3 regions of the Alcaligenes sp. SMD-FA genome follow, and region 1 is predicted to be linked to each of the others. Evidence: predicted binding sites of a transcription regulator. Region 1 holds the regulator's gene; each other region holds the start of a gene.
What was found. The regulator HrcA, encoded in region 1, represses chaperone genes, less so after heat shock. The targets are predictions, from matches to a motif close to TTAGCACTCNNNNNNNNNGAGTGCTAA.
Positions count from the first base shown of each region.

Region 2: a site for HrcA is predicted at 2,798-2,824, ahead of OKX01_RS14945 (co-chaperone GroES). Genes of this name have one in related genera too.
Region 3: a site for HrcA is predicted at 3,726-3,752, ahead of rpoH (RNA polymerase sigma factor RpoH). Genes of this name have one in related genera too.

Region 1 is NZ_CP110108.1:2,893,091-2,899,884, reverse strand. It holds gene fur (ferric iron uptake transcriptional regulator) at 1-427, shown strand, start outside; gene recN (DNA repair protein RecN) at 606-2,252, opposite strand; gene OKX01_RS13355 (NAD kinase) at 2,259-3,158, opposite strand; gene hrcA (heat-inducible transcriptional repressor HrcA) at 3,286-4,299, shown strand; gene hemH (ferrochelatase) at 4,363-5,448, shown strand; gene grpE (nucleotide exchange factor GrpE) at 5,565-6,155, shown strand; gene dnaK (molecular chaperone DnaK) at 6,344-6,794, shown strand, end outside.
Region 2 is NZ_CP110108.1:3,218,128-3,224,921, forward strand. It holds gene OKX01_RS14930 (sensor domain-containing diguanylate cyclase) at 1-187, shown strand, start outside; gene iaaH (indoleacetamide hydrolase) at 311-1,738, shown strand; gene OKX01_RS14940 (DUF1697 domain-containing protein) at 2,165-2,725, shown strand; gene OKX01_RS14945 (co-chaperone GroES) at 2,885-3,172, shown strand; gene groL (chaperonin GroEL) at 3,207-4,853, shown strand; gene OKX01_RS14955 (diacylglycerol kinase) at 5,008-5,391, shown strand; gene pyrF (orotidine-5'-phosphate decarboxylase) at 5,397-6,224, shown strand; gene OKX01_RS14965 (MSCRAMM family adhesin SdrC) at 6,242-6,415, shown strand; gene OKX01_RS14970 (CaiB/BaiF CoA transferase family protein) at 6,719-6,794, opposite strand, start outside.
Region 3 is NZ_CP110108.1:3,863,641-3,870,434, reverse strand. It holds gene clsB (cardiolipin synthase ClsB) at 28-1,269, shown strand; gene OKX01_RS17855 (S-(hydroxymethyl)glutathione dehydrogenase/class III alcohol dehydrogenase) at 1,422-2,528, shown strand; gene fghA (S-formylglutathione hydrolase) at 2,656-3,549, shown strand; gene rpoH (RNA polymerase sigma factor RpoH) at 3,836-4,732, shown strand; gene OKX01_RS17840 (TonB-dependent copper receptor) at 4,984-6,794, opposite strand, start outside.

The DNA.
Region 1 (6,794 bases):
GGGGCTTAAGGCGACGTTTCCACGCCTGAAGATTCTGGATATTTTTCGCCGCTCCGATCAGGACGGCCAACGACACCTGAGCGCTGAAGACGTATACCGTTTGCTCATTGCTGAAGAGGTCGATATTGGTTTGGCCACGGTATACCGTGTGCTGACCCAGTTTGAACAAGCCGGCATTTTGGTGCGTAGCCAGTTTGACGGCGGCAAGGCCGTCTTTGAACTGAATGATGGCGATCACCACGATCACCTGATTTGCACCAATTGTGGCGTTGTCGAAGAGTTTACCGACAGCAATATCGAAGCCCGTCAGCATCAGGTCGCACAGGATCACGGTTTTGTGCTGGAGAGCCATACGATGCTGTTGTATGGTATTTGCCCCAAATGTTCGGAAGCGGGCAAGCAGGCCAAGCCCGGTTTGCGTAGTTAATTCTGTTGTAGCTGGCCCGCAGGCCCAGGATCTGACGATTGGGGGGCAGGATAGCCAGGACGGCATTCTGAAAATTCAAAGAACAGTCAGATTCAGGCCATAGGGCATCACAGCCGGACATGAAAAAACCACCAGTTGCTGCGGCGCTGGTGGTTTGGTTTGCGTTTCAAAAGCGGCTTTACTGTCGCGCCAGCATTTCCCGTGCATGTTCACGCGTGGTTTGCGTAATTTTCAGACCACCCAGCATACGGGCAATCTCATCTACCCGTTCATCTTGCGTCAAGGGGCGGATCGAGGAAAAAGTCTGGCCTTGTTCGGTCGTTTTCTCGACTTTCAGATGATGGTTCCCACAGGCAGCCACCTGGGGCAGGTGGGTCACGCACAGAACCTGATGGCGTGCGCCCAGCTCTTGCAGTAGACGTCCTACCACTTCGGCCACTGCGCCACCCACACCGGTATCGACTTCATCAAAAATCAAGGTAGGTACACGAGCCGCTTGACTGGCGATAACAGACAGCGCCAGGGAGATTCGAGCCAACTCACCACCAGAGGCCACTTTGGCCAGTGGACGCGGTGTGACGCCTTCGTGACCTGCAACCAGGAACTCCACGTGCTCGACACCGTGGACTTGAGGTTCGCAGGCGGTCAGGGCGACCTCGAAACGGCCGCCTTGCATGGCCATGGACTGCATGGCCTGGCTGACTTGTTTGCCAAGCTGCACACTGGTTTTGCGTCTTGCCGCACTGAGCTTGCCGCTAAGCTCCTGATACTGCTTCTGCGCGTGCTGGGCCTTGGCTTGCAAGGCCTCCAAATCAAAAGATTGCTGTAACTGTGCGAGCTGCTCCTGCCAGGAGTCCAGCAGACTGGGTAATTCCTCGGGCTCCACTTTCAGTTTGCGCGCGGCACTGAAAATGGCTGACACCCGCTCCTCTGCTTGAGCCAGGCGCTCGGGGTCCAGCTCCATATCGCTTAAGTAGCTGTTCAGATCCGAAGCCGCTTCGGTGACGGCAATTTGTGCCGACTCCAGCGCATCCACAATCGCTTGCAGGCCAGGGTCATGGCGCAATAGGGCGCTCATTTCGTGGCTGGCCTTGCCCAGCAGTTGCTGTACCGAGGTTTCCTCGCCATCCAGAGCGGTCAGGGCCAGCGCACTGCCATCAATCAGGGCTTGAGCATGAGACAGACGGGTGTGTTCTTGTTGTAGCTGGTCCCATTCCCCAGCGCGCAGATTCAGGCTGGAGAGCTCATTGATCTGCCATTCCAGGCGCTCTTGATCGCGCTTGCCTTGTTCCGCACTTTGGCTGGCTTGTTCGACGGCTTTGCGCGCCTGGCTCAATTGCTGCCAGGATTGTGCCACTTGACGCGCCAGTGGCAAATGGCCGCCTTGGCTATCGAGCAGATCGTACTGACTTTGAGGATTCATCAGGCTTTGATGTGCGTGCTGGCCGTGAATATCCACCAGCAATTCGCCCAGCTCACGCAACTGGGTCAAGGTTGCTGCGCTGCCGTTGATGTAGCTGCGGTTGCGCCCTTGCAGGTCAATCAGACGACGCAAGATCAACTCGTCCGAAACATCGAAGTCACGCTCGCTCAGCCAGCGCTGAATGTCTTGTTCGCAATCGAAGTGTGCGCTGACTTCAGTGCGTGTGCAGCCTTCGCGTATGGCTTTGGCATCGCCGCGTGCTCCCAGAACCAGGGAGAGCGCGTCAATCAGGATGGATTTGCCAGCGCCGGTCTCCCCGGAAAAGACCGTGAAGCCGGTGTCGAAATCAATCGTGGCTTGATCCACGATGACAAAGTCTCGAACGTGCAGGGTACGGAGCATAGAGGTTTATTCGTTTTCGTCGTTAGGCAAAGGGATGTGATTCCAGCCCAGTTTTTGGCGCAGAGTGGAAAAAAAGCTGTAGCCCTTGGGATGGATAAAGCGAATGGTGTCCTGGGAGCGACGCACATCAATGCGGTCTCCCTGCTGACAGTCGGACCAGGTTTGCATGTCAAAGTGCACACTACCACCCGATTCCACCCGGCCCAGTGCCGTAATGGTCAAGTTCAAGGTACCTGTGTCGGGTAGCACGATGGGCCGGTTAGACAGGGTTTGCGGCGCGACAGGCACCAGCAAAAAGGCTTTCAGGGACGGGTGCAGCAAGGGGCCGCTGGCGGCCAGGGCATAGGCGGTCGAGCCGGTGGGAGTGGAGATGATCAGGCCGTCCGAGCGCTGGCGATACATGAATACACCATCCAGTTCTACGCGCAGCTCGATCATGCCGCCACGGCCAGCGCGGTTGATGACCACATCGTTCAGGGCCACGCCTGAATACAGCACTTGTCCGTCGCGCACGACGCGGCCTTCCAGCATGGAGCGCTCTTCAACGTCATACTCGCCTTTGAGAACGCTCAGCAAGGCGTCGTTGGCGTCATTCAAGGGAATATCGGTAATAAAGCCCAGGCGACCATGGTTGATTCCGATCAGGGGGACTTTACTGTGTGCTAATTCGCGAGCCGCGCCTATCATGGTGCCGTCGCCGCCCATCACGATAGCCAGATCGGCGTGCTCGCCAATTTGGGCATAATCGCCGATGGGAAATTCGGTAATACCGGCATTCTGGGCGGTTGTGGCCTCAAGCAATACCGAGCAACCAGTGCTGACCAGGGTATTGGCCAGCGATCGGATGGGCGCATCCAAGCCGGAGTCCTGGTATCTGCCAACAATGGCAACCGTTTTGAAATGCATGGGGCGAAAACCTTAAGATTAATGAAATAATGGCGATCAGTGGATTATAGAGTTGCCACTCTAGGCTTGGCTGTAAGATTCTCCCCTTTATCATGCAGTGCTGGTGTTTTTAAGTGACGTACGCGACATGGATGACAGAGCAAATGCCTTGTTGAAGGTGCTGATCGAGCGTTACATCGCCGATGGTCAGCCGGTAGGGTCTCGTACCTTATCGACCGTTTTTGATTTTTCTCCGGCCACCATTCGAAATGTGATGGCCGAGTTGGAAGGCTTGGGACTGATTCACAGCCCGCACACCTCGGCGGGGCGTATTCCCACGCCCAAGGGTTACCGCTTGTTTGTGGATCGTCTATTAGCGGCAGAGCGTTTCGAGCGGCCTGATGCTCGCAACCTTAGCCAGTATCTGCCTTTTGATGAACCCAACCGGGCGGTCAGTTCCGCCGCTGCCTTGCTGTCGAATCTGTCGCAGTTTGCTGGCGTGGTGCTGGCACCGAAAAAAGCGCAGACCTTCCGGCAAATTGAGTTTATTCGCCTGTCCGACAAGCGAGTGTTGCTGATTATCGTCACACCAGATGGCGATGTGCAAAACCGTATCCTGTTTGTGCCGCGTGATTACCTGGAGCAGGAGCTGGTTGAGGCCAGCAACTTTTTCAATCAGCATTTCTCTGGCCTGTCTTTTGAGTCGGTCAAGCTGGCCTTGTCGCAGGAGCTTAGCTCTTTGCAGGCGGACATTTCGCGCCTGATGCAGCAAGCGGTGGATGTAGGCAGCCATCAGCCTGACAGTGAGGAGGCCGTGGTGATCGCTGGCGAGAGCAAGTTGTTAAATGTCTCGGAAATGGTGGCGGACATGGATCGTTTGCGCCGTCTGTTTTCCCTGTTCGAGAAAAAAACCGATCTGCTGCATCTGCTGGATGTGTCCAGCCAGGCTGAAGGGGTGCAGATTTATATCGGCGGAGACTCCCAGCTCCTGCCGCTGGATGATGTCTCTGTGATTACCGCCCCGTATGGAGTGGACGGCAAAGTCGTGGGTACGCTGGGTGTGATCGGGCCATCGCGGATGGCGTATGATCGTGTGATTCCGATCGTGGACATTACGGCTCGGCTATTGTCCAATGCCCTGAGCCATCACTCGGCCAGTTAATGGATAGATCTTCAACCTGTTGGCAGGCGGAAGGTTTGCTGGCTGTCTAAGGTATTAATCATCATGCCCAAGTTGTTTGCTTCTCCTTATTTGCCCGAAGAGCAGGACGCCGATATGTTCAATGACCAGGCTCCGGTACGCCAGGCTGGGCCGGTCGGTATCTTGCTGGTCAATCTGGGTACGCCGGATCAGCCCGATGCGGCATCCATTCGCCGTTATCTGGGCGAGTTTCTGTCTGATCCTCGGGTAATTGAAATCCCGCAGCCGGTCTGGCAGATTATTTTGCGCCTATTCATTTTGCCCCGCCGTCCCAGCAAGCTGGCGCCGCGTTACAAGGACATCTGGTTGCCGCAGGGCGCCCCCTTGCTGGTCTATAGCCAGGCCCAGGCCGATGGTTTACAAAAGTTGTTGCACTCGCAGGGCCACGATGTAAAGGTGGAACTGGGGATGCGTTATGGCAACCCGTCCATTGCCAGCGGACTGGATAAATTGAAAGCTGCAGGTTGCGAGCGGATTTTGAGTTTGCCCCTCTATCCACAATATGCAGCCAGCACGACCGCGACAGCGGTCGATTGTGTCGCGGCGCATCTGGGCAAACAGCGCAATCAGCCAGAGCTGCGTTTTCTCAAGCGCTATCACACGCACCCGGATTACATTGGTTCCTTGGCAGCGCTGATTCGTCGTTATTGGGATGAACATGGCAAGCCAGAGCGTTTGTTGTTGAGTTTTCACGGTTTGCCACGCCGCTGCGTGGAACTGGGCGACCCTTATTATCGCGATTGCCGTGAAACGGCCAATGCCTTGCGTGCGGCGCTTGATGAGCCTGCTGTAGAGGTCCACATGGCTTTTCAAAGTCGCTTTGGTGCGCAGCGCTGGCTGGAGCCGTACACCGAGCCTACCTTGCGTGAGTGGGGTAAGCAGGGAGTAGGACGTGTCGATGCCGTTTGCCCCGGTTTCTTGGCAGATTGCCTGGAAACCCTGGAGGAGATTCAGGTGGAGTGTCGCGACGCCTTTTTGGAAGAGGGTGGTCGCGAGTTCCATTACATTCCTTGCCTGAATGACGACCCGCAATGGATCGAAGGTCTGGGACGGCTGGCTGTGCAGCATTTGGGAGGCTGGTTGCCCAGCCGTCTGGTGTCAGCCCAGTAGTGGCCAGGGAAGGTTTTAACGGGCCGAGCGAGCAAAATACGAAAGCAGGTCTTGAACTGGGGGCAGATGCCCCCATTTTTATGCGATCAACGAATTCTGTAGTGGAGAAAAATCGAATGGCTACACACGCCGATCCCAATAAGCCTCTGGACGGGGAAGTGACGGAAAACACGCCTGAGCAGGCGCAAACGGGCACCGTCGAGCAAGACCAGCCAGAGATTTTGGCCCAGCAGCCTGAAGAGTGTTCGGCTGATCTGGCGACCGAATTGGCCCATGCCCAGGAGAAAGTGTCGCAGTATTACGACCAGTTGCTGCGTGCCAAAGCTGAAGTGGAAAACATCCGTCGTCGTGCGGATGATGATGTTGCTAAAGCCCGTAAGTTCGGCACCGAGTCCTTTGCCGAAAGCCTGATTCCGGTGCGTGATAGCCTGGAAGCAGCCCTGGCCCAGGGCGAGCAAAGCCCTGAAACCTGGAAAGAAGGGGTGGAGACGACCTTGCGTCAACTGAACAAGGCTTTTGAACGCAATAGCTTGAAAGAAGTGGCTCCACAAGCTGGCGACAAGTTTGATCCGCATCTGCATCAGGCTATCTCGGCCGTGCCTTCGGAGTTTGAAGAGGGCGCAGTCGCCCAACTGCTGCAAAAGGGTTACACCATTTCGGATCGCGTGTTGCGTCCCGCCTTGGTGATGGTGTCAGCTCCCAAGTAATCAGAGCTTGCCTGACTGTGCCAGCAGGCTTTCCGGGCTAAACCCGCTTTCAAGCTTCTTTTCCGGATTTTTGGCAGGCACAGTGAAAAAAATAAGGCTGTTGCTCTTGAAATGCGTACACAGTTCCCCATATGCATTTCATCAAATAATTTGCTTTCGCAATCAATCTTTTAGTCAGGTAAAAAATCATGGGCAAAATCATTGGTATTGACCTTGGAACCACCAATAGCTGTGTATCGGTGTTGGACGGCGACCAGGTTCGTATTATCGAAAATGCCGAAGGTGGTCGTACGACCCCTTCCATCGTGGCTTACATGCAGGATGGTGAAATCCTGGTTGGCGCTCCTGCCAAACGTCAGGCTGTGACCAACCCTGCCAACACCATTTTTGCGGTCAAGCGTTTGATCGGTCGTAAGTTCACTGAAAAGGCTGTTCAGACAGATATTGAACACGTGCCTTACACCATTGTTGCCGCTGATAACGGTGACGCATGGGTAGAAGCACAGGGCAAGAAGATGGCACCTCAGCAAGTGTCTGCCGACATCTTGCGCAAAATGAAGAAAACTGCCGAAGACTATCTGGGCGAAGAAGTAACCGAGGCCGTGATTACCGTGCCTGCTTACTTTAACGACAGCCAGC
Region 2 (6,794 bases), 330 kb from region 1:
CGAACGTTTGCGCAGCAGTGCGATGAATCTGCATATCCCCGCCACGGCGCACACACTGACGGCCAGTTTCGGGGTAGTGCAACTAAACAGCAATGGCGACATCAATCAGGCTATTGAACAAGCAGACCGGCTTTTGTATGAGGCCAAGCATGCTGGCCGCAACAAGGTCATTTGGAAGGCTTCCTGAGCGATCCCTGCGGCTTGCTGATACCCTTACTGTCTCTCTTTTTCAAGACAGCCCTGTTAGAGGCTGATTGATCGAACTATTACAGTAAAAACCGGAAGCGTTCACGCTTTCCCAGGAGACCCCATGTCCCTTACCGAACGTAGTGCCAGTGAACTGCTGGCAGGCCTGGAAAACAGCCTGTTCAGCGCCCGCGAGATTGCCGATGAACTGCTCAAACAGTCACAAGAAATGGCCCACTTGGGCGGCCTGGCGCATTTGAACTCAGAACTGTTTTACCAGCAGGCAGATCAGTCCGACACACGCCGCGCCCGTGGCCAAGCCTTGGCGCTGGATGGTGTGCCTTTGGTACTGAAAGACAATCTGAACACCACGGACATGCCTACCACATCCAGCACCGGTGCGCTGCAAGGCCGCGTGCCACTGAAAGATGCGGATGTCGTCGCACAATTGCGTAAAGCCGGTGCTGTGCTGCCCGCCAAGTCCGTGATGCACGAGCTGGCTTTTGGCATTACGACCAATAACGCCACCACCGGCCCCAGCCGCAACCCGTATGACCCGAACCGTATTCCCGGTGGTTCTTCCGGCGGCACCGCAACGGTGGTGGCAGCCCGTCAATTCCCAGCTGGTTTGGGCACGGATACAGGCGCATCGGTACGCCTGCCTGCCGCGCTTTGTGGTCTGTACGGTTTCCGTCCTACGGTGGGCCGTTATTCGGGCCAGGGCATTGTGCCTTTGTCCCCTACCCGCGATACGGCAGGCCCCATGGCCCGCAGTCTGGCTGACATCAGTTTGCTCGATAGCCTGCTCTGCCAGAAAACCCCTTCCATCCTGACCACTCCCTCCTTGAAGGAACTGCGCCTGGGTGTGCCCCGTGACAGCTTCTGGAAAGAGATGGATGCCGGTGTAGCCGACGTCACCCTGGCCTTTCTGGATGATTTGCAAAAAGCCGGTGTCACGCTGGTCAATGTCGATCTGTCCCCGGTTCTGAAGATCAATGCTCGCGTTGGCATGCCGATTGTGCTGTACGAGACCTTGCAGCATCTGCCTTTGTATCTGGCCGAGAACAAGTACGGCATCGGTCTGGACGAGCTAATTGCCGGCATCCATAGCCCCGATGTGAAAGAGATTTTCGATGCCATTACCGGCGACTACACCATCAGCCAGGAAGCTTACGAAGAGGCGCTGCATGTAGACCGCCCGCTGATGCAACAAGCTTATGCAGACCTGCTGCGCCAGTCCAATGTGAGTGGCTTGATCTTCCCGACCAGCCCGCTGACCGCCTGCCCGATTGGCGATGATGAAACCACCATGATGAACGGCAAGGCGGTACCTACGTTCAACACCTATATCTCGCGCACCGATGTGGGCTCAAACCTGGGCGCACCAGGCATCTCCCTGCCTATCGGCCTGTCGGGCGGTTTGCCCGTGGGGATGTTGATTGAAGCGGGCATCGGTGCCGATGATCTGTTGCTGGCTCTGTGCCGGGCGATTGATCCTTTGCTGCCAGCGACACCTGCGCCGGATTTGAGCAAACGTCCTACCGTCGCTTAATCCGTCATCAGCGCTCCAAGGATGAGTAAATGCCCCAATAAAGGCACCTTCAGCTTAAGAATACAGGCCAGCTTCGTCAGGAAGTCTGGCCTGTTTTCTTTTCGACCAGTATCCATCTCAGGGACTCCCCCCTTTCCTTGCCTCAATCACAGCCAAGCGGATACAAGCCATGTCATACCTATTTCAGTTGAAAGCAGCGGTCTTGAAACGCTAAACTAAATACTGTGTTTTCATACAGACACCATCACTTGCTACTGGCTATAAATAGCAACTCTGACCTCTCTACCCACTCTCTCCCCTGACGCCTGGGCCAAGCTGCTCACAGTTCATTCATTGCCCCTCTGCCCCACCTGCCTGCAAGCAAGCACGCTCTCTGTTAAGAACATATCCCTTGATCAAACCTGGTTCCGATATAAAAAAAGACCAATGAACACACAGATTCTTTTATTACGCGGCGTCATGCCTACCGGCAAAAACAAAGTGCTGATGGCACCGCTGCGGGCGGCTCTGGAAGCGGCTGGTTTGCGGGATGTCAGAACCTATATTCAAAGCGGCAATGCCATTGTGTCTACGGAGCTGGAACAGCCAGAGCTGGAGCAACTGGTTCATCACGCCATCAAGGAAAACCTGGGCGGAGACATTCAGGTCATCGCCCGAACACCGGCTTACTTCATGCAAGTCATGGAGAACAATCCTTTCAAGCACCAGAACCCCAGCCAGCTTTATTTCACTCTGCTGCGCTCGCCGGCAGACAAAACCCTGCTGCAAGCCTTCCAAGCCCTGGAGCATACCCCGGATCAGGTCCGCGTCATTGATGACATCGCCTATATCGTGTGCGCAAGCCGGTATCGAGACCTGAAAGCCAACAATAATTTCATCGAGAAAAAGCTCAAGGTCGTTGCTACTACACGCAACTTCAACACGATGAGCAAGCTGATTGCCTTGAGTACGGGTACTGATGGCGTCTCCCCCGCTAACATCCAGTAAATTCACGCCCCAGGACAAATATGTAACAACCCGACCCTGGTGCTCTTGAAATTAGGAAAGTCGTCCCTATAATTAGCACTCGAAGGGGTTGAGTGCTAAAGCACCTCGCCCCCAAAATCGGACCAACAACTAAAGTCATCTTTAAACAGGAGTTTCTCCATGGCACTGCGTCCTTTGAACGATCGAGTGATCGTCAAGCGTCTGGACAACGAACGCACCACCGCTTCCGGTATCGTTATCCCCGAGAGCGCGACTGAAAAGCCCGATCAAGGCGAAATCCTGGCCGTTGGCCCCGGTAAGAAAACCGAGGACGGCAAGGTTCTGGCGCTGGATCTGAAGGTCGGCGACAAAGTTCTGTTTGGCAAGTATTCCGGCCAGGCCGTCAAGATCGACGGTGAAGAGCTGCTGGTGATCCGCGAAGAAGAAATCTTCGCCGTGATCGAATAAGTACCGCCAACGAAAATTCAATAGGATTCAAACCATGACCGCAAAACAAGTTTACTTCGGCGACGACGCACGTACCCGCATCGTGCGCGGCGTTAACGTTCTGGCCAATGCTGTTAAGACCACCATGGGCCCTAAAGGCCGTAACGTGGTTCTGGACCGCTCCTTTGGCGCCCCTACCGTCACTAAAGACGGTGTGTCCGTTGCCAAAGAAATCGAACTGAAAGACAAGTTCGAGAACATCGGTGCTCAACTGGTTAAAGAAGTTGCCTCCAAGACTTCCGACAACGCCGGTGACGGTACCACGACCGCTACGGTGCTGGCTCAAGCCATCGTTGAAGAAGGCCTGAAGTTTGTTGCCGCCGGCATCAACCCAATGGACCTCAAGCGCGGTATCGACAAGGCTGTGGTCGTCGTTGTTGACGAACTGCGCAAGCTGTCCCGTCCTTGCACTACCAGCAAAGAAATCGCTCAAGTCGGTTCCATCTCGGCCAACAGCGACCACTCCATCGGTGAGATCATCGCCAATGCCATGGACAAAGTTGGTAAAGAAGGCGTGATCACCGTTGAAGACGGCAAATCGCTGGAAAACGAACTGGACGTGGTTGAAGGTATGCAGTTTGACCGCGGCTACCTGTCCCCTTACTTCATCAACAACTCCGAAAAGCAAGTTGCTGTTCTGGAAGATCCATTTGTGCTGATTTTCGACAAGAAAATCTCCAACATCCGTGATCTGCTGCCCGTACTGGAGCAAGTTGCCAAGACCAGCCGTCCTTTGCTGATCGTTGCTGAAGACGTGGAAGGCGAAGCTCTGGCTACTCTGGTTGTGAACAACATCCGCGGCATCCTGAAGACCACCGCTGTTAAAGCTCCTGGCTTTGGCGACCGTCGTAAAGCCATGCTGGAAGACATCGCTATCCTGACTGGCGGTACCGTGATCTCCGAAGAAACCGGTATGTCTCTGGAAAAAGCGACTCTGGACGACCTGGGTCAGGCCAAGCGCATTGAAGTGGCCAAAGAAAACACCACGATCATCGACGGCGCTGGCAACGGCACCGACATCGAAGCTCGCGTGAAACAAATCCGCGTTCAGATCGAAGAGTCCACTTCCGACTACGACCGTGAAAAACTGCAAGAGCGCGTGGCCAAGCTGGCTGGCGGTGTTGCTGTGATTCGTGTTGGCGCTGCCACCGAAGTCGAAATGAAAGAGAAGAAAGCTCGCGTTGAAGACGCCCTGCACGCTACTCGCGCAGCCGTCGAAGAAGGTATCGTTCCTGGCGGTGGCGTTGCACTGATTCGTGCTCGCGCAGCGGTTGCCCAACTGAAAGGCGACAACACCGACCAAGACGCCGGTATCAAACTGATCCTGCGTGCGATCGAATCTCCTTTGCGTACCATCGTCTCCAACGCCGGCGAAGAAGCCAGCGTGGTTGTCAACCAAGTGGCCAGCGGCACCGGCACCTACGGTTACAACGCGGCTACTGGCGAGTACGGTGACCTGGTTGAGCAAGGTGTTCTGGACCCAACCAAAGTTACCCGCACTGCTCTGCAAAACGCAGCTTCGATCGCCAGCCTGTTGCTGACAACCGAAGTGGCCGTGTCGGAAATCGTGGAAGACAAACCTGCTCCAGCCATGCCTGACATGGGTGGTATGGGCGGCATGGGTGGTATGGGCGGCTTCTAAGCCACACATCAGCACCCCGATCCGGGCGGAAATTGATCACTTCTGCCCTGATCGCCACGCTTTTAGTACAAAAACCGGATGGATTTTTCCATCCGGTTTTTTTTCGTCCAAGCAAACCCCTATAATCAGGGCACTTCAATCTGCTGTTTCCTTCATGTCAGACTCTCCATTCAAAAGCAAAGGTGGTTTGGGCCGCCTGTTCAATGCCTTGCGCTACTCCAGCCAGGGTCTGGCCGCAGCCCTGCGCCATGAGGCTGCCTTTCGCCAGGAACTGGCCTTGGCTGTCATCCTGACGCCACTGGCATTCTGGCTGGGGCAAACCCCGGCGGAAATTCTGGTCTTGCTGGGCGCACTGGTCTTTGTGCTGGTGGTGGAGCTGCTGAACTCAGCCCTGGAGGCCCTGGCCGATACGATTACCCTGGAGCACCACCCCTTGATCGGGCGGGCCAAGGATCTGGCCAGTGCTGCCGTGCTGCTGTCCCTTATTTTTGCTGGTGCCGTCTGGCTCAGCTTTTTGTATAGCCGTTTACTTTCCTGATTCCCATGACATTCATAGAAAAACTGAACCGTGCCTGGACGGACAACCAATCCATGTTGATGGTGGGTCTGGACCCAGACCCTGCCCGCTTGCCTTTGGAATTGGCCAGCAAACCCGGCGCGATTTATGAGTTCTGCAAAGCGATTGTGGACGTCACCGCCGACTACACCTGTGGCATCAAACCCCAGATCGCCTACTTTGCCGCTCAGGGTGCCGAGGATCAGTTGCAAGATCTGTGCGACTACATTCGCAGTCGCTACCCTCATCTGCCCATCGTGCTCGATGCCAAGCGTGGGGACGTGGGGTCGACCGCCGAACAATACGCACGCGAAGCCTTTGAGCGCTATCGCGCTGATGCCGTCACCGTCAGCCCCTACATGGGCTTTGACTCGGTAGAGCCCTACCTGGAGCACAAGGACAAAGGCGTGATCGTGTTGTGCCGCACTTCCAACCCCGGCGGCTCAGACCTGCAATTCATGGAAATGGCTGACGGTACCCCGCTGTACTTGCACGTGGCCAGCCTGGTGGCAGAGAAGTGGAATACGAACGGTCAATGTGCTTTGGTCGTGGGCGCCACCTTCCCCGACGAAATCGGCAAGGTGCGTGCCCGTATTGGCGATATGCCTTTGCTGGTGCCCGGCATTGGTGCCCAGGGTGGCGATGTGGACGCCACCGTTGCTGCTGGTATGGACTCCCAAGGTAACGGCATGATGATCAACTCGTCGCGCGCCATTCTGTACGCCAGCCGGGGGGATGACTGGCGTGATGCGGCTCAAGCAGCGGCGATTGCCACGCGCAATGCCATTAATGACGCGCGCAACAAGAAACGGTAATTCCTGGCCCTTCCTGCTTGCTCAATAAGTTCGGAGGCAGCGACAGCGACAGCGACAGCGACAGCGACAGCGACAGCGACAGCGACAGCGACAGCGACAGCGACAGCGACAGCGACAGCGACAGCGACAGCGACAGCGACAGCGACAGCGACAGCGACAGCGACAGCGACAGCGACAGCGACAGCAGTTAGTGTAGAGACAAGAAAGCCCCGCTCACTTGGATTCAATCCCAAATGAGCAGGGCTTTTTATTAAGCTACGAACCATAAATCCGGCTCGGGCTCAGTCTGAAGCTTAAACACAAGAAACAAGTTCAGCCCCTGCTAAGCTACCAGCCCTGGTCTCGGGTCTGAGCTGTATTTCAAGCTGCCGAACGAGAGTATCGATCCGACACTGCTCCAGCCACAAGCCTAAACACTAAACCAGGCCCCTACTTCGGCTCTGGCACAGGTTCCAATTCTGATGAGAGTTTTGGCTTTTAAGCTGAGCTCAAGCCTAGTTCCGGTCGCGCCACTGCTTCAGCTCCGGGCTATCGGCCCCCAATACACTCTGCAGAGCCTGCTCGGTATGC
Region 3 (6,794 bases), 970 kb from region 1:
GTTTCCTAACGTATAGGCCTAGCCAGCATGCCGAGTCTGAAGCGCGATCCACTTTGGCACGAAGGTAATCAAATCACCTTGCTGCAAAATGGCCAGGAGTTTTTTCCGGCTATCTGCGAAGCCATCGATCAGGCCAGAAAGCGTCTGCATCTGGAAACCTATATCTTCAATCTGGACGATAGTGGTCACTGTGTTTTGGACGCCTTGCGTCGAGCCAGTGAGCGCGGTGTGCGCGTACGCGTGGTAATTGATGGCTTTGGCAGCGATGTGCATGCCTTGCAAATTGCCGAGCAGTTAAAGGCCATGCGTGCGCGCTACCGGATTTATCGCCCCAAGCCGCAAGGGTGGCGCGAACCCCGCCTGTCCTTGCGACGCCTGCGCAGACTGCACCGGAAAATGCTGGTGGTCGATGAGCGCATTGGTTTTGTGGGTGGCATTAATATTCTGGATGACTTTGATGATGTGCCCTTGATCAATGGGCAGGGTATGCCGCGTTTTGATTTCGCCGTGCGCTGTGAAGGGCCGATTGTCGATGACATGGTGCGGGCGCAGCAGGCTTTATGGCTGCGTATGGCCTGGCGCAGACGCAAGGATTGGGACAGCTTCACCCAGCGTTTCACCTTGTGGCGCGAATGGCGCAAGCGCCGTCAGCAGCGCAAGAAGGCGGAGCAGGCCGGCCAGGTCTTTGAAGGCATACGGGCCACTTTGTTGCTGCGGGATAATGTGCGCCATCGTCAGCAAATTGAGCAGGCTTATTTGCAGTTGTTGTGCAAGGCGAAAGAGCAGGTCATTTTGGCCAATGCCTATTTTTTTCCGGGCCGCACCTTGCGACGGCATATTGAGCAAGCCGCCGAACGTGGTGTGCGAGTACGCTTGTTGTTGCAAGGCCATGCCGAATATTTCCTGCAATATCGGGCCTGTAGATTCATGTATGGGCAGTTGCTGGATCATGGCATTGAGCTGTATGAGTACAAGGCCAGCTATCTGCATGCCAAAGTAGCCGTCATCGATGACTACTCCATGGTGGGCTCGTCCAATCTGGATCCGTTCAGCCTGCTCCTGGCGCGTGAGGCCAATGTGCTGATTCAGGATCAGCCATTTACCCAGAATTTGCAGACCAAGCTGGAGTACGAGATCGAACACAATGCTGCCAGAGTCTACCCGGAGCAATATCAGCGTCTGGGGGTGTTCAGCCGGCTGGTTGATTACCTGGCCTATGGTATGTTGCGCCTGGGCGTGCTGCTGACGGGTAAATCGTCTTTGTATTGAGGGCAATCCTGTACGTTGTGCGGGTCTTTACCCATACAAGGTGCCGCCAGCCGGGCAGCGCCTTATAAAATACTCTCTATACTTTAAGAGTTTGGTCCCGAAGGACCGAGTTTGCCGTAACCATAATTACTTTTACCCGGAGGGTGGACCACATGAAAACACGTGCAGCAGTTGCCTGGAAAGCGGGCGCACCGCTAACGATTGAAGAGGTCGATCTGGCAGGTCCCAAAGCGGGCGAAGTGCTGGTCGAGATCAAGGCGACGGGCATTTGCCATACCGATTACTACACCCTGTCTGGCGCGGATCCAGAAGGTTTGTTCCCGGCCATCCTGGGCCATGAAGGCGCAGGCGTGGTGCTGGATGTGGGCGCGGGTGTGACCAGCCTGCGTCCCGGCGATCACGTGATCCCGCTGTACACGCCCGAGTGCCGCCAGTGCAAATCCTGCCTGTCGCGCAAGACCAACCTGTGTACCGCCATTCGCTCTACTCAGGGCAAGGGCCTGATGCCGGACGGAACGTCGCGTTTCTCCATCGGTGGCAAGCCTGTGCACCACTACATGGGCACATCGACTTTTGCCAACCACATCGTGGTGCCAGAAATTGCCTTGGCCAAGATTCGTAACGACGCGCCGTTCGACAAGGTGTGCTACATCGGCTGCGGCGTGACCACCGGTTTGGGCGCCGTGCTGTTTACCGCCAAAGTGGAGGCCGGTGCCAACGTGGTGGTGTTCGGTTTGGGCGGTATCGGCCTGAACGTGATCCAGGGCGCCAAGATGGTGGGCGCGGGCAAGATCATTGGTGTGGACATCAACCCCGAGCGCGAAGCCATGGCTCGCCAGTTCGGCATGACTGATTTTGTGAACCCCAATGACGTTGAAAACGTGGTGGACCACATTATTCAACTGACGGACGGCGGCGCGGATTACTCCTTTGAATGTATTGGCAACACCAAGGTGATGCGTCAGGCGTTGGAGTGCTGCCACCGTGGTTGGGGCCAGTCCATCATTATTGGGGTGGCCGAGGCCGGTGCCGAAATCTCCACTCGTCCGTTCCAGTTGGTGACCGGCCGTGAATGGAAGGGCTCTGCCTTTGGTGGCGCTCGTGGTCGTACCGACGTACCGAAAATTGTGGACTGGTACATGGATGGCAAGATCAATATCGACGATCTGATCACCCACACTTTGCCGCTGGAACGCATTAATGAAGGTTTCGACCTGATGAATGCCGGTAAATCCATCCGTTCGGTGGTGATGTACTGATAGACGTCGCAGGAAGAGGGCGCAGGCCGCTGCCTGCACCCTTTATCCCGGTGCCAGAGTCCGTTGCCGCCCTGGGGGTGTGCCACCGGCTTTGGGCCGGATCTGCAATTGAGAACAAGAGGGGGCTATGACTCAGACACTGGAACTGCTCAACGAACACCGCTGTTTTGATGGCTGGCAGCGTTATTACCAACACGCTTCGCAGACGATTGGTCTGCCCATGCGGTTTTCTGTGTATATGCCGCCACAACTACAGGCCGGCGCTCAGAAAGGGGCCGCCAGTCTGGCAGAGGCCATCGGGCAAGGCCGTGTGCCTGTGCTGTTTTTTCTGGCAGGGCTGACTTGCACAGAGGAAACCTTCATGATCAAGGCCGGTGCCCAGCGTTACGCTGCCGAGCACGGCATCATGCTGGTGACTTCCGACACCAGCCCGCGTGGCGCTGGTGTGGCAGGGGAGGATGAGGGCTGGGATCTGGGCACGGGTGCCGGTTTTTATCTGGATGCCACTGAACCGGGCTGGAACAAGCATTACCGCATGGAAAGCTATGTGACCCAGGAGCTGTTTGAGCTGGTCACGACCATCCTGCCCGGTGATGCCAGCCGTGTGGGTATTTTTGGTCATTCCATGGGCGGTCATGGTGCCTTGACGCTGGCGTTGCGCCATCCCGGCAAGTACCGCTCCGTGTCGGCCTTTGCGCCTATTGCTGCGCCAACCCGCTGCCCCTGGGGTGAAAAAGCCTTTGGTGCCTACTTGGGTCAGGATCGTCAGGCCTGGGAACAGCACGACGCCAGCGCCTTGATGGCCAAGACCAGCGCGCCGTATCCTGCCGGAATTTTGGTGGATCAGGGTTTGAGCGACGGTTTTCTGGCCGAACAACTGTATCCGGACGTATTCGAGCAGGCGTGCGAGCAGGCCAAACAGCCTTTGACCCTGCGCCGTCACGACGGCTATGACCATGGCTACTACTTCATCTCGACCTTCATTCAGGACCATCTGAATTTCCACGCCGAGCGACTGTGATCGTTGGATAAACAAGGTCGTACTTTGTTATTTTCAGGTGGGCCTTAAGGCGTTACTCTCAGGCAGACACGGTTTTTTGCCTGTTTGTGGCGTTCTGCCCACCGATTGACCGCTGTTTCCCCTCAAGTAGTGAACTTTTTCTTGCTGCGACGCTCTTATTCCTGTATCCGAAATTTTTAGCACTCCAGCCCATCGAGTGCTAAACTCAATGATTGTTGAAATACGTTTTTGGCGGTTTGAGGGCCTTGTTGAGTGCTCTCGCCGGCTGACCTTTGAAGGATTTTCCATGACACAACAAGCGAACGCTTTGGCCCTGGCGTCTGGTAATGAACTCGTCGCCGCCGTGTCTAATCCAGGCGCACTGGGGACGATCGAAGCGTATATTTCTGCTGTTAACCGTCTGCCCATGCTCAGCGCCGAACGCGAAACCGAGCTGGGTCAGCGCCTGCGCGACCAGGATGACCTGGATGCTGCGCGCGAACTGATTTTGTCGCACCTGCGTCTGGTGGTGTCCATTGCCCGCCAGTACCTGGGTTACGGCTTGCCGCATGCCGACCTGATTCAGGAAGGGAACGTGGGCCTGATGAAGGCCGTCAAACGCTTTGACCCAGAACGCGGTGTGCGTCTGGTGTCGTTTGCCGTGCATTGGATCAAGGCCGAGATTCATGAATACGTCGTGCGCAACTGGCGCATGGTGAAAGTGGCTACCACCAAGGCCCAACGCAAACTGTTTTTCAATCTGCGCCGCATGCGTCCGGACGGACAAACGCTGGATACGGCGCAGGTAGACGCGATTGCGCGTGAACTCGATGTACGTCCACAGGACGTCAGCGAGATGGAAGTGCGTCTGTCCGGTCACGATATGGCTCTGGAAGCCCCGACTAATGACGACGATGACCATTTCGCGCCTATTTCTTACCTGTCCGACGAAGGGCAGGAGGAACCCTCGCGTGTGCTGGAACGTCGTGCTCAGGACATGCTGGAAGGCAGCGGCCTGGAAGAAGCGATCGACACGCTGGACGAGCGTTCGCAGCGCATTGTGCGCGCCCGCTGGTTGCAGGACGATGGTGGCGCGACCTTGCACGATCTGGCTGCCGAATTCGGCGTGTCGGCAGAGCGTATCCGTCAGATTGAAGTGGCTGCATTCAAGAAGCTGCGTGTCGCTTTGGCGGCAGCAGTTTAAGTCGTTTTAAAGAGTTACAAATTTCCAGGGAAACCGGCAGAACTTAAGCTGATCTTCGCGGACTAAACAATACATTTGCTGATTTTTGCCACCTATGCAATTCGGCATTTGCACATCCGCTTCGGCTTCTCCTCTTCCCCTCCCTTTTGAAGCGGATGTTTACGGGACACCAGCTAGGTGTCCCTTTTTTTTGCCCTGATTTTTCAGCCTTTTTGCCTGCTGAGTCCATCTGACCTAGCAGGCAAAAACGATCAGAAGGTCAAAGCAGCGCGTAGCCAGACGGTGCGACCAGGGTCATTAAAGCGGCTTGCTGCCCCAAAACCAAACCCACTGTTCCCGGCCAGATTCAGGTGTTCGCCATAGGTCTTGTCGAACACATTATCCACACCGGCTGTCACAGACAGATTGCGGTTGATTTTGTAGCCGCCGTACAGCGACAAGGTGCTGAAACCGCCGGTAGGCCCAAAGTCGTAACCCACCACATTCCCTTGTCCCTGCGAATAGCGATTTTGCTTGGCCACAATGCGCCAGACACCGCCTGCGGACCAAGGACCTTGCACATAATCCGCTGTCAGACGCAGATCCAGCGGGGGCATTTGTGGCAGAGCGCGGCCATCAGTGCTATTTCGGCCCCAGGCATAGGCCAGGCTGCCGCCCAAGGTCCAGTTGGGCGTCGCTTTCCAGTCCGCACCCAATTCGCCGCCCATAATGCGGGCCTTGACGTTGCGGGCCTGGGTTTTCTTGCCCATCATGCCGCCGGGCAGGTAGTCGAACAAGATGTAGTCTTGAATCTGGCCGATATAGGCAGAAGCCCAGGCCGAGACCGTTTCATCCTTGTACTGCGCGCCAAAATCCAGCTGCGTGGTCTTTTCAGGTTGAATCCCCAGGAAGGCACTGGGGCTGCCTTGCGGACCGCTGGCCGGGGAAATCAGTTCCCAATAATCCGGCATGCGCTGCACATGACCAATACCGGCGTACAGGCTCAAAGGCAGGGAATCCAGATCATGCTCGATACGCAAGAAGGCACTGGGCAGGGTTTCCCGACGGCGCTCGTTGGCTCCGGGGTTGGGCTTGCTCATCATGCCACTGCCCAGGCTGGGGCGCAGATCGCGGGCGCTGGCCCAATCCAGACGCGCACCACCAATCAAACGGCTGGCGTCATTCAGATCCCAACGGGCCTCGGTGAAGATGCCGATATTGTCGAACTCGGCATCTTTTACCCAATCCTGATCACGGTAGTCCTGCATCCCCATTGCGCTGCGTTTGCGATGGCGGCTGCGCATGGCATCCGCGCCGGTGGTGAGCGTCAGGTCGTCGCTCAAGGCCCAGTCCATGCTGAAGCGGCCGCCCCAGGTCAGACGGTCCACATTGGAAGCCATAGGCATGGACATACCGCCGCTGGGCTTGAAGGGGCGCAGTTCGTAGTTATCCATCACGTGATCGGCGTAGTTGTAATACAACTGGGCCTGCACATTTCGCAGCACGCCTTCATGCATGTCTTTCTGGAAGCGCAGACCCAAGGTTTCGCGCTTGAATTTGGTGCCGTCCATGCCACGACCGGCATAGCGGGCATAGCCGTCACCCGTGCCTGCGCTTAACTCCAGCAAGGTATCGGCATCCGGTGTCAGGCCAATGGCGACGTCTGTATTCCATTTTTTCCAGCGCGAAGGCACACGCTCACCATCCCCGTCCTTGTAGTCTTGCGCGCGATCCTGATTGGCGGTCAGGCGGGCATAGTAAGAGGCATTGCCTGCAGCAAAGTCCACATTGCCTGCGTGACGACCAGCCGAGCCGCCCAGGATGCTGGCGTCCAGCGTGGCATCGCTTTCGGTAAAGCCAGGCGCTTTGCGCTCGAAACGTACCGTCCCGGCAGACGCGCCTGGCCCCCAGCGCACGCTTTGTGGGCCTTTGATGATGGTCAGCTCATCAAAGGATTGGGGCGAAATGTAGGAGGTGGGCGCATCCATGCGCGAGGGGCAGGCACCAGGCATGGAGCTGCCATTGGTCAGCACGTTCAGGCGCGAGCCAAACATGCCACGCAGCACCGGGTCGCCGTTGCTAC